Sporichthya brevicatena: one gene and its partner. The protein of the gene in region 2 interacts with the protein of the main gene of each other region in a pairwise test. Links are inferred from orthologs where the notes say so. Each region holds a gene or a part of one and is shown on either strand. Other genes may lie near its edges.

Region 1 (5,260 bases), on a different replicon or contig from region 2:
CAGCCCGAGCTCGTCGACCGCGCGCTCGATGACCGGGCGCGGGACGTCGGCGAACAGCGCGATGTTCTCGGCCAGCGTCCCGACCAGGATCTCCGTGCGCTGCCCGGCGACGCCCACGGTCCGCCGCAGGTCGTCGAGGTCCAGGTCCCGCACGTCGACGCCGCCGAGGAACACCGACCCCGGCGGCGGGTCGATCGCGCGCGACAGCAGCGCAACGAGCGTCGACTTGCCCGATCCCGTGCGTCCGACGAGCGCGAGCGTCCGGCCCGCCGGGATCGTCAGGCTGACGTCGGAGAGCGCGAACGGCCCCTGCGGGTAGGCGAAGTGCAGCCGCTCGATCCGGACGTCCAGCGGACCGGCCGGCACCGGCGCCCCGCCGGTGGGCTCACTGTCGGCCTCCAGCAGGGTCCGGATCCGGCGCAGCGCCCCCAGACCCGCCTGCAGGTCGGGCAGGTAGCGGCAGATGACGTCGACCTGCCCGACGAAGGAGATGCTGACCAGGTACAGCGTCACGAGCGCGGCGGTCGAGAGCCGACCCGCCGCGACGAGCAGGATGCCGCTGACCGCGATGCCCGCGAGCACCAGGTGCAGCACGACCCCCGCCCGTCGGCCGAGCCGCGACGCCAGGCGCACCGTCGTGCGGACCCGCCGGTGCACGACCGCGGACGCCTCGGCGCAGCGCCGCAGCACGAACGCCTGGCCCCGGCTCGCGCGCAGGTCGTCCCGCGCCGCGACGGCCTCCTCGAGCACCGCGGCGTGGTCGGTCCAGGCGATCTCCTCCGCCACCTTGGCGCGCGTGACGGCCTCGGTCAGCGGCCGGACCACGGCCGCGGCGAGCAGTCCGACGACCGGGAACAGGATCCACGCCGGCCACCACGTCAGGCCGGCGACCACCCACATCGGGATCGCCGCGAGCAGCGTCCGGCCGGTCTCCCAGCCGACCTCGCGCAGCAGTTCACCGAGCTGGTGCGTGTCGTCGTCGACGCGGTCCAGGACCTCCCCGACCGCCTGCTCCGAGAGCGCCGGCAGCGGCTGGTGCAGCGCGGCCGCGAGCAGATCGGCCCGCAGTCGGCCCTCCGCGCGGTCGACGACCGTCGACCACACCGCGCGCCCCACCATGTCGAGCACGCCCGCCCCGATCAGGCAGACGGCCAGCAGGACGATCAGCCCACCCGAGGGACGCTCGGCGAGGCGGCCGGCCGTCCAGGCGCCGACGGCGAAGCCGACCGAGGCGAGCAGGGCGCCGGCGAGACACCACCAGGTCGCCGGGCCGCGAAGCCTGCTCGCGGTCACGGTCCGGCTGGTCACCGAGGGACGTTACCTCGCCACCCTGAGTGAACTCATCCGGGTCATCCCAGGCACGACGGCCCGAGCAGGGCCTTCAGGTCGCCGAACAGCGCCGGGGACGGGGCCACGAACGGGCCCCGCTCCAGCCGCATGACGATCGTCCGCGCCCGGGAGTCGAGTTGCAGGTGGACCTCGCTCTGGCCCGGGTGGTCGGCCAGGACCGACTTCAGCCGCTCGACCAGCGGCGGCGTGCACCGCATCGCCGGCAGCCGGACCACGACCGGTCCGCTGGAGGACTTCGTCGTGTCGAGGATCTGCAGGTCTGAGGCCATCAACGAGATCTCGTCCTCGTTGCGGCGCAGGCGGCCCTTGACCGCGACGACGGTGTCCGTCGCGAGCACCGTGCCGAACTGCTGGTACGAGCCCGGGAAGAACATGCACTCGATGGCGCCGCCGAGGTCCTCGACGGTCGCGATCGCCCAGGTGTCGCCCTTCTTCGTGACCTTGCGCGCCAGGCCGGTGATCAGGCCGGCGATCGTGACGATCGACCCGTCGGCGCGGTCCTCGCTCGAGGTCAGCGTCGTGATCGCGCAGTCGGCCGCCGCGGCGAGGACGTTCTCGATGCCGAGCAACGGGTGGTCCGAGACGTAGAGACCGAGCATCTCGCGCTCGTACGCGAGCAGCGCCGGCTTGTCCCACTCCCCCGTCGGGATCTCGATGTCGAAGGACGTGTCGGTGGCGTCGCCGTCGTCGTCGAACGCGCCGAACAGCGAGTCCTGGCCGATGGCCTCGTTGCGCTTGATGTCGATGATCGCGTCGATCGCGCGCTCGTGCGCGTGGATCAGGCCACGGCGGGTGTGCCCGAGCGAGTCGAACGCGCCGCCCTTGATCAGCGACTCCACGGTCTTCTTGTTGCAGACCTGCGCCGGCACCTTGCGCAGGAAGTCGGCGAAGTCGGTGAACGCGCCCTGCTCGGTCCGCGCCTCGACGATCCCGGTCACGACGTTCGCGCCGACGTTGCGGATCGCGGTCAGGCCGAAGCGGATGTCCTCGCCGCGCGGGGTGAAGTTCGCGTCCGAGGCGTTGACGTCCGGCGGCAGCACCTTGATGCCCATGCGCCGGCACTCGTTGAGGTACAGGGCCGACTTGTCCTTGTCGTCCTTGACCGAGGTGAGCAGCGCCGCCATGTACTCCTGCGGGTAGTTCGCCTTGAGGTAGGCGGTCCAGTAGGAGACGAGGCCGTAGCCGGCGGTGTGGGCCTTGTTGAACGCGTAGTCCGAGAACGGGACGAGGATGTCCCAGAGGGTCTTGATCGCCGCCTCGGAGTACCCGTTCTTCTTCATCCCTTCCGAGAACGGGATGTACTCCTTGTCGAGGATCTCCTTCTTCTTCTTGCCCATCGCGCGACGGAGCAGGTCGGCGGCGCCGAGCGAGTAGCCCGCGAGCTTCTGCGCGATCGCCATGACCTGCTCCTGGTAGACGATCAACCCGTAGGTGTCGCCCAGGATGTCGGCCAGCGGCTCTTCGAGCTCGGGGTGGATCGGCACCACCGGCTTGCGGCCGTTCTTGCGGTCCGCGTAGTCGTTGTGCGCGTTCGCGCCCATCGGACCCGGCCGGTACAGCGCGAGGACGGCGGAGATGTCCTCGAAGTTGTCGGGGACCATCGAGCGCAGCAGCGCACGCATCGGCCCGCCGTCGAGCTGGAAGACGCCGAGGGTGTCGCCCCGGGCCAGCAGCTCGTACGCCTTACGGTCCGTCAGTTCGAGTTCCTCGAGGACGATCTTCTCGCCCCGGTTGGACTCGATGTTGATCAGGCAGTCGTCGAGGACCGTGAGGTTGCGCAACCCCAGGAAGTCCATCTTCAGCAGCCCGAGCGACTCGCAGGCGCCCATGTCGAACTGCGTGATGATCGCGCCGTCCTGCTCGCGGCGCTGGATCGGGATGACGTCGAGCAGCGGCTCGCTCGAGAGGATGACGCCCGCGGCGTGCACGCCCCACTGCCGCTTCAGGCCCTCGAGACCCTTGGCCGTGTCGACGACCTTCTTCACGTCCGGGTCGGACTCGTAGAGCGCCCGGAACTCGCCGGCCTCGGCGTAGCGCTTGTGGTCGGGGTCGAAGATCCCGGACAGCGGGATGTCCTTGCCCATGACGGCCGGCGGCATCGCCTTGGTGATGCGGTCGCCCATCGCGAACGGGTAGCCGAGGACGCGGGAGGCGTCCTTGATCGCCGCCTTCGCCTTGATGGTGCCGTAGGTGATGATCTGCGCGACCCGCTCCTCGCCGTACTTCTCGGTGGCGTAGCGGATCATGTCGGCGCGACGACGTTCGTCGAAGTCCATGTCGATGTCGGGCATCGACACACGCTCGGGGTTGAGGAACCGCTCGAAGATCAGGCCGTGCGCGAGCGGGTCGAGCTCGGTGATGCCCAGCGCGTAGGCGATCAGCGCACCGGCCGCGGACCCACGACCGGGACCGACGCGGATCCCGTTCTCCTTCGCGTACCGCACGAGGTCGGCGGTGACGAGGAAGTAGCCGGGGAACCCCATCTTGATGATCATGTCGACCTCGTAGGCCGCCTGATCCCGGTGCGTCTGGGGCACGTTGCCGTGGAAGCGCTCGTTCAGGCCGCGGTCGACCTCCTTGCGCAGCCAGGTCTCCTCGGTCTCCCCCTCGGGCACCGGGAATCGCGGCATGAGGTTGCGCGCGGAGAACGACATCTGGCAGCGCTCGGCGATGAGCAGCGTGTTGTCGCAGGCCTCCCGCAGGCCGTAGCGGCCCTGCCAGAGCTCGCGCATCTCGGCCGGGCTCTTGAGGTAGAAGTCGGTCGCGTCGAACTTGAAGCGGTTCGGGTCCGCGAGGGTCTTGCCGGACTGCACGCAGAGCAGCACCTCGTGCGCGGACGCGTCCTCGGCCGCGGCGTAGTGCAGGTCGTTGGTCGCGACCAGCGGCAGGTTGAGGTCCTTGGCCAGGCGCATCAGCCCGTCGTGCGCGCGCTTCTCGATGCCGATGCCGTGGTCCATCAGCTCGCAGAAGAAGTTCTCCTTGCCGAAGATGTCCTGGAACTCTCCGGCCGACGCGCGCGCCTTCTCGTAGTCGCCGATGCGCAGCCAGGTCTGGATCTCGCCCGACGGACAGCCCGTCGTCGCGATCAGGCCCTTGCCGTAGCGGTGCAGCAGCTCGCGGTCCGCGCGGGGCTTGTAGAAGAAGCCTTCGAGGCTCGCCAGCGACGAGATGCGGAACAGGTTGTGCATCGAGTCGTTGTCGGTCGCCAGCAGCGTCATGTGCGTGTACGAGCCGGAACCGGAGACGTCGTCCTCGCCGCCGTCCGCCCACCGCACGCGGGTGCGGTCGGAGCGGTGGGTGCCCGGCGCGAGGTACGCCTCCATGCCGACGATCGGCTTGATGCCGGCCTCGTTCGCCTTCTTCACGAAGTCGTACGCGCCGAACACGTTGCCGTGGTCGGTCATCGCGAGGGCCGGCATGCCCATCTCGTTGCAGCCGCGGAAGAGGTCGTCCAGGCGCGCCGCGCCGTCGAGCATCGAGTACTCGGTGTGGACGTGCAGGTGGACGAACGAGTCGTTCATGCCTGCCGAACTCACCGCTGCGCCTCCCCGGAATCGGGCCTCACTCTAAGGCGCCCCACTGACAACTCGAGCGCCCGTCTCAGTGTGTGGTCAGCCCTCCGAGACAACCTGCAGGGCGCGCGCAAGGTCGTCCGGATAGTCGCTGGAAAACTCGACCCAATCGCCGGAATCCGGGTGCTCGAACCCCAGCGACACCGCGTGCAACCACTGTCGCTCCAGACCCAGGCGCTCGGCCAGGGTCGGGTCCGCGCCGTAGGTCAGGTCGCCCGCGCACGGATGCCGCAGCGCCGACATGTGCACCCGGATCTGGTGGGTGCGGCCGGTCTCGAGCTTGATCGTCAGCAGGCTCGCGGCGCGGAACGCCTCGAGCGTGTCGTAGTGCGTGACGC
Region 2 (4,898 bases):
TCAAGAACACAGGTGATCACGGCAGACAGCGCAAGGGGGCAGTTTAGCCTCAAGGCAAACCGCTGTCCAGAGCCGCAGGTCAAGCCTGCGGGCCCCTCGCGCGAGCGCGAGAACTCGCGAACGCACCGAAAGGATGAGGGCGCAGCGCGCCCCAGTCAAGAGATCAGGCCAACAGTGTGGACGCGTCGCGGCCGGGCAGTTGGACGGATTCGGACAATACCGGACGTGATCACCGGACGCGTCCTTGCAGGTCAGAGCGCTGCGGCGGGATCGGCCCCGACGTCGGACCCGCCGAAGGACCCCGCCGGCGGGACGATCCCGTTCTCCGCGCACCACTGCCCGGGTGGCCGCTGCCGGGACCGCGGAACGCCGTCGCTCGGCATCATCTGGAGCGGGATCGGGGGCAGCGGAGGGAGTTCGGTATCACGTTCGGCGGCCAGTTCGTCGGCGTCCTTCTCCTCCGACATGCCGATCGGACCCACCCGCTGAGCGTTCAGGAACTGCCGGACGACCGACTCCTCGGAGGACAGCAGCATCTCCCGCGGACCGAACATCGCCAGGTGGCGGTGGTAGAGCAGGCCGATGTTGTCCGGGACGGTCCGGGCGGTGTTGATGTCGTGGGTGACGATGAGGATCGTCGCGCCGATCCGCTGGTTCAGGTCGACGATGAGCTGGTTGAGGAACGCCGTGCGGACCGGGTCGAGGCCGGAGTCCGGCTCGTCGAACAGAATGATCTTCGGGTCCAGCACCAACGCCCGGGCCAGGCCGGCACGCTTGCGCATGCCGCCGGACAGCTCCCCCGGCAGCTTGTCCTCGGCCCCCACCAGTCCGACCAGGTCCATCTTCTCCCGCACGACGGCGCGGATCTCGGACTCGGACTTGCGGGTGTGCTCCCGCAGCGGGAACGCGACGTTGTCGTAGAGGTTCATCGAGCCGAACAGCGCGCCGTCCTGGAACAGCACCCCGAAGAGCTTGCGGACCTCGTAGAGGTCGCGCTCCTTGAGCCGGCAGATGTCCTGGCCCTCGATCACGATCGAGCCGGCGTCCGGCCGCAGCAGCCCGACCAGGGTCTTGAGCAGCACCGACTTACCGGTCCCGGACGGGCCGAGCAGGACGGAGATCTCCCCCGCCGGCAGCGTGAGCGTCACGTCACGCCAGATCACCTGCCGCCCGAAGCTCTTGGTGAGCCCCCGGATGTCGATCTCGACGCCCATGCCGGGGAGTGTAGGGCCCGGCGAGCGCCGGCCCGGGAACGCCGACGGGCGGCCGCCGAGATCGGCGACCGCCCGCGCGGTGGAACTGGTGGTGCGGGAGAACTACGTGCGGAAACTACTTCAGCGAGATGGTGGCGCCGGCGCCCTCGAGGGCAGCCTTGGCCTTCTCCGCGGTCTCCTTGTTGACCTTCTCCAGGACCTTGGAGGGGGTGCCGTCGACGAGGTCCTTGGCCTCCTTGAGACCGAGGTTCGTGAGCGCGCGCACCTCCTTGATGACCTGGATCTTCTTGTCGCCGGCGGACTCGAGGACGACGTCGAACTCGTCCTGCTCCTCCGCGGCAGCGTCGCCGCCGCCGCCACCGGCCGGCGCCGCGGCGGCCACGGCCACCGGAGCGGCGGCGGTGACGCCGAAGGTCTCCTCGAACTGCTTCACGAACTCGGAGAGCTCGATCAGCGTCATCTCCTTGAACGCGTCGAGCAGTTCGTCGGTGCTGAGCTTCGCCATGATCGGCGGTCCTTCCATTCGGTCGAACGTGGGTCTGAAGGGGGTTTAGCTCTCGGCGGATGCCTCGGGCTCGGGGGTCTCTGCGACGGGGTCTTCCGTCGCGACCGGGCTCTCGGCAACGGCCTCGGCCGACGCCTCGACAGCGGGTTCTTCGGTGGCCGGGGCGGCGGCGGCAGGGCCACCGGTCGCCTCGACCTGCGCACGCAGGGCCTCGACGGTCCGCGCGGTCTTCGACAGCGGCGCCTGGAACAGGGCCGCGGCCTGGGACAGCGAGGCGGTCATGGCCCCGGCGAGCTTGGCGAGCAGGACCTCGCGGGACTCCAGGTCCGCGAGCTTGGTGACGTCCGCGGCGGACAGCGGCTTGCCGTCCAGGACGCCGCCCTTGATCACGAGGAGCGGGTTCGCCTTGGCGAAGTCCCGCAGCCCCTTCGCGACCTCGACCGCGTCGCCGGAGACGAACGCGATCGCGGACGGACCGGCGAGGAGGGACTCGAACGCCTCGACCCCGGCCTCCTTGGCCGCGATCTTCGTCAAGGTGTTCTTGACGACGTGGTACTCGGCGTTGCCGGAGAGGCTGCGCCGCAGAGCCTTGAGCTGTGCCACGGTGAGACCGCGGTACTCGGTCAGCACCGCCGCGTTGGAGTTGCGGAACGCGTCCGTCAGCTCCGCCACCGCGGATGCCTTGTCGGGCCGGGCCATGGCCCTCCTTCCTTCGGGAGCGACCGCAGGTCCGTTCCGGGTCCGGACACACGAAACGCCCCGGCGCAGGCCGGGGCGCGGAAGTCCCACGGGCAGAAGGACGAACCCCCTTACCCATCCAGGTGGAATCACCTGGCGTCACCTGCGCGGGCCGCCCGGAGTACGGGGCCTTCGGTCACCGAAATGACAACCTGCGGTCTTTGGCTGCCGCCAGCGTACGGACCGAACGGGCCGCGGGTCAAAACGACCCCGCGGCCCCGGTCCTGCTCAGCGTGCGAGAAGCGTGTTGTGAGCGTGCGTCGAGCGTGCGACGAGCGGGTGATCAGTGCGTTCGTGGGTGTGTGATCAGCTGGCGCGGCCGCCGCCGGAGCTCATCTGTTCCATCTGCTCGCGGAGCCGCTCGGCGAACTGCTCGGACAGGTCCGAGGAGAAGTTCTCGCCCAGCGAGCGCTCCAGCTGCTCCGAGATCTGCTTGTCGAAGTCCTCCCCGAACTGCTTCGCGAGGTCCCCGCCGAAGGCGTCCTCCAGCTTGCCGCCGAGCGCGTCGGACAGCAGGGCCCCGACGTCGAACTTCTTCGCGTCCGCCGGGACGTCGACCTTCACGTCCGAGCCGAAGTCGGTGAACTTCATCGTCATCTTGAACTCGCCGGCCATCGGCAGCGTCACTGCGAGCTTGCGGGCGCGGTAGTCGCCGTCGACCCAGGCGTCCACGGTGACGGGCTCGGACAGGCCCATCGAGTCCTTGATGCTCTTCTCGAGCTGCTCCTCCAGCTGGCGGCTGAGCTCGTTCGAGTGCGTCGAGGACTTCTTCTCGGTCACCGTGCCGGTGCCCTCGGGGTTGATCTTCGCCCGGTAGTGCGTGGTCTTGACGCCGTCGATCGTCTCGGTGCCGACCTTGCTGACGTCCTGGGTGTCGAGCATCTTCTGCAGTTGCTCCACCGGGTTCGCCATCGTCGGGTCGATCCCGGCGATGTCGGCGCCCTCGGACTTCGCGTCGTCCAGCGGCAGGGAGAGCCAGCCGCCGTCCGTGCCGAGGCCCGGGATCAGACCACCCTTGGTGATCTTCAGGTACATCACGTCGTCGACCAGGCGGAACTCGGTGCCGGCCGGGACCGAGATGCCCATCATCTTCATCGAGTCGAAGACCATCCGCGCGGCGGGCCGGTCGCCGCCGCGGTACGCGCCGGAGCCCTTCACCGAGACCCCGGAACCGGTGACCTCGAAGGTGTAGGCGGCGCTGTCCTTGGCCGCGGCGTCCGCGACCTTCTGGATCGCGGCCACCGGCGTCATCGACTCGAGCTCGGCAGCGGCTCGGTCGGTGGCGCTGTCCGAGCCGTTGCAGCCGGCCAGGCCGGCGAAGGCGAGGACGGCCGCCGTGGACACGGCGGCGGCGCGGAAGCGGTGGGTACGGCGCGCACTCACGTTTCGGTCATCTCCCAGGTCGGACGCAGGCCCAGTCTGCCTGCCTCTCCTGAGACGACAAGGCCCGGTGCGGCGTTCCGCACCGGGCCAAATCGTGATCGTGCTTCGGAATCCAGGGAGCAAAGTCCCTGGTCAACCGCAGGTCAGACGGTCTCCTCGACCGTCTCCTCCGTGAGGTTGCGGACCTTGTTCGGGTCCACCGGGATGGCCGGACCCATCGTGGTGGAGAAGACGGCCTTGCGCAGGTAGCGGCCCTTGGCGGCGGACGGCTTGAGCCGGAGCACCTCGTCCAGGGCGGCGGCGTAGTTCTCGACCAGCGCAATGTCGGAGAACGAGGTCTTGCCGATGATGAAGTGCAGGTTCGCGTGCTTGTCGACGCGGAACTCGATCTTGCCGCCCTTGATGTCGTTGACGGCCTTGGCGACGTCCATCGTGACCGTGCCGGTCTTCGGGTTCGGCATCAGGCCACGCGGGCCGAGCACGCGACCGAGGCGGCCGACCTTGCCCATCAGGTCCGGGGTGGCGACGACGGCGTCGAAGTCCAGCCAGCCCTTGCTGATCTGCTCGATCATGTCGTCCGAGCCGACGTAGTCGGCGCCGGCGGCGGTGGCCTCGGCGGCCTTGTCACCGTTGGCGAGGACCAGGACGCGGGCGGTCTTGCCGGTGCCGTGCGGCAGGTTCACGGTGCCGCGGACCATCTGGTCGGCCTTGCGGGGGTCGACCCCGAGGCGGAACGCGACCTCGACGGTCGAGTCGAACTTGGTGGTGGAGGTCTCCTTCGCCAGCCGCGCGGCGTCCAGCGGGGCGTAGAGCTTGTCCTTGTCCACCTTCGGGGCGGCGTTGTTGTAGGCCTTGCTGCGCTTCATGACTTCTCCTGGGAAAAAGGCGTGGTACCGACGGGCTGCAGCGGCCCTCCCACGTGGATCGGTGTGCTGCGGTGGTGCTGGTCCGTACGGGCTGGCGCCCGGGTCCTGCTCAGGCCTCGACGGTGATGCCCATGGAACGGGCGGTGCCGGCGATGATCTTCTCCGCGGCGTCGAGGTCGTTCGCGTTCAGGT

What was found. The genes of interacting proteins can lie anywhere in the genome.
Region 1: the proteins of rplL (region 2) and dnaE interact in binary tests that used the Escherichia coli proteins (3 or more experiments, as listed by UniProt). The link is inferred for Sporichthya brevicatena from one-to-one orthologs.

The regions. Positions count from the first base shown.
Region 1 is NZ_BAAAHE010000015.1:106,922-112,181, forward strand. What follows is about bases 1,150-5,244. They hold dnaE (DNA polymerase III subunit alpha), read right to left. Parts: upstream 4,872-5,244; coding sequence 1,350-4,871; downstream 1,150-1,349. Other genes in these bases: ABD401_RS10515 (ATP-binding cassette domain-containing protein), read right to left, coding at 1,150-1,308; ABD401_RS10525 (RluA family pseudouridine synthase), read right to left, coding at 4,962-5,244. Also shown: more of ABD401_RS10515, read right to left, coding at 1-1,149; more of ABD401_RS10525, read right to left, coding at 5,245-5,260. UniProt on the Escherichia coli protein: DNA polymerase III is a complex, multichain enzyme responsible for most of the replicative synthesis in bacteria. This DNA polymerase also exhibits 3' to 5' exonuclease activity. The alpha chain is the DNA polymerase catalytic subunit.
Region 2 is NZ_BAAAHE010000010.1:39,925-44,822, reverse strand. What follows is about bases 25-2,796. They hold rplL (50S ribosomal protein L7/L12), read right to left. Parts: upstream 1,720-2,796; coding sequence 1,330-1,719; downstream 25-1,329. Other genes in these bases: ABD401_RS07035 (SCO4651 family lipoprotein), read right to left, coding at 2,764-2,796; rplJ (50S ribosomal protein L10), read right to left, coding at 1,765-2,418; ABD401_RS07050 (ABC transporter ATP-binding protein), read right to left, coding at 252-1,214. In the rest of the region: more of ABD401_RS07035, read right to left, coding at 2,797-3,840; rplA (50S ribosomal protein L1), read right to left, coding at 3,984-4,706; rplK (50S ribosomal protein L11), read right to left, coding at 4,816-4,898. UniProt on the Escherichia coli protein: The binding site for several of the GTPase factors involved in protein synthesis (IF-2, EF-Tu, EF-G and RF3). Is thus essential for accurate translation.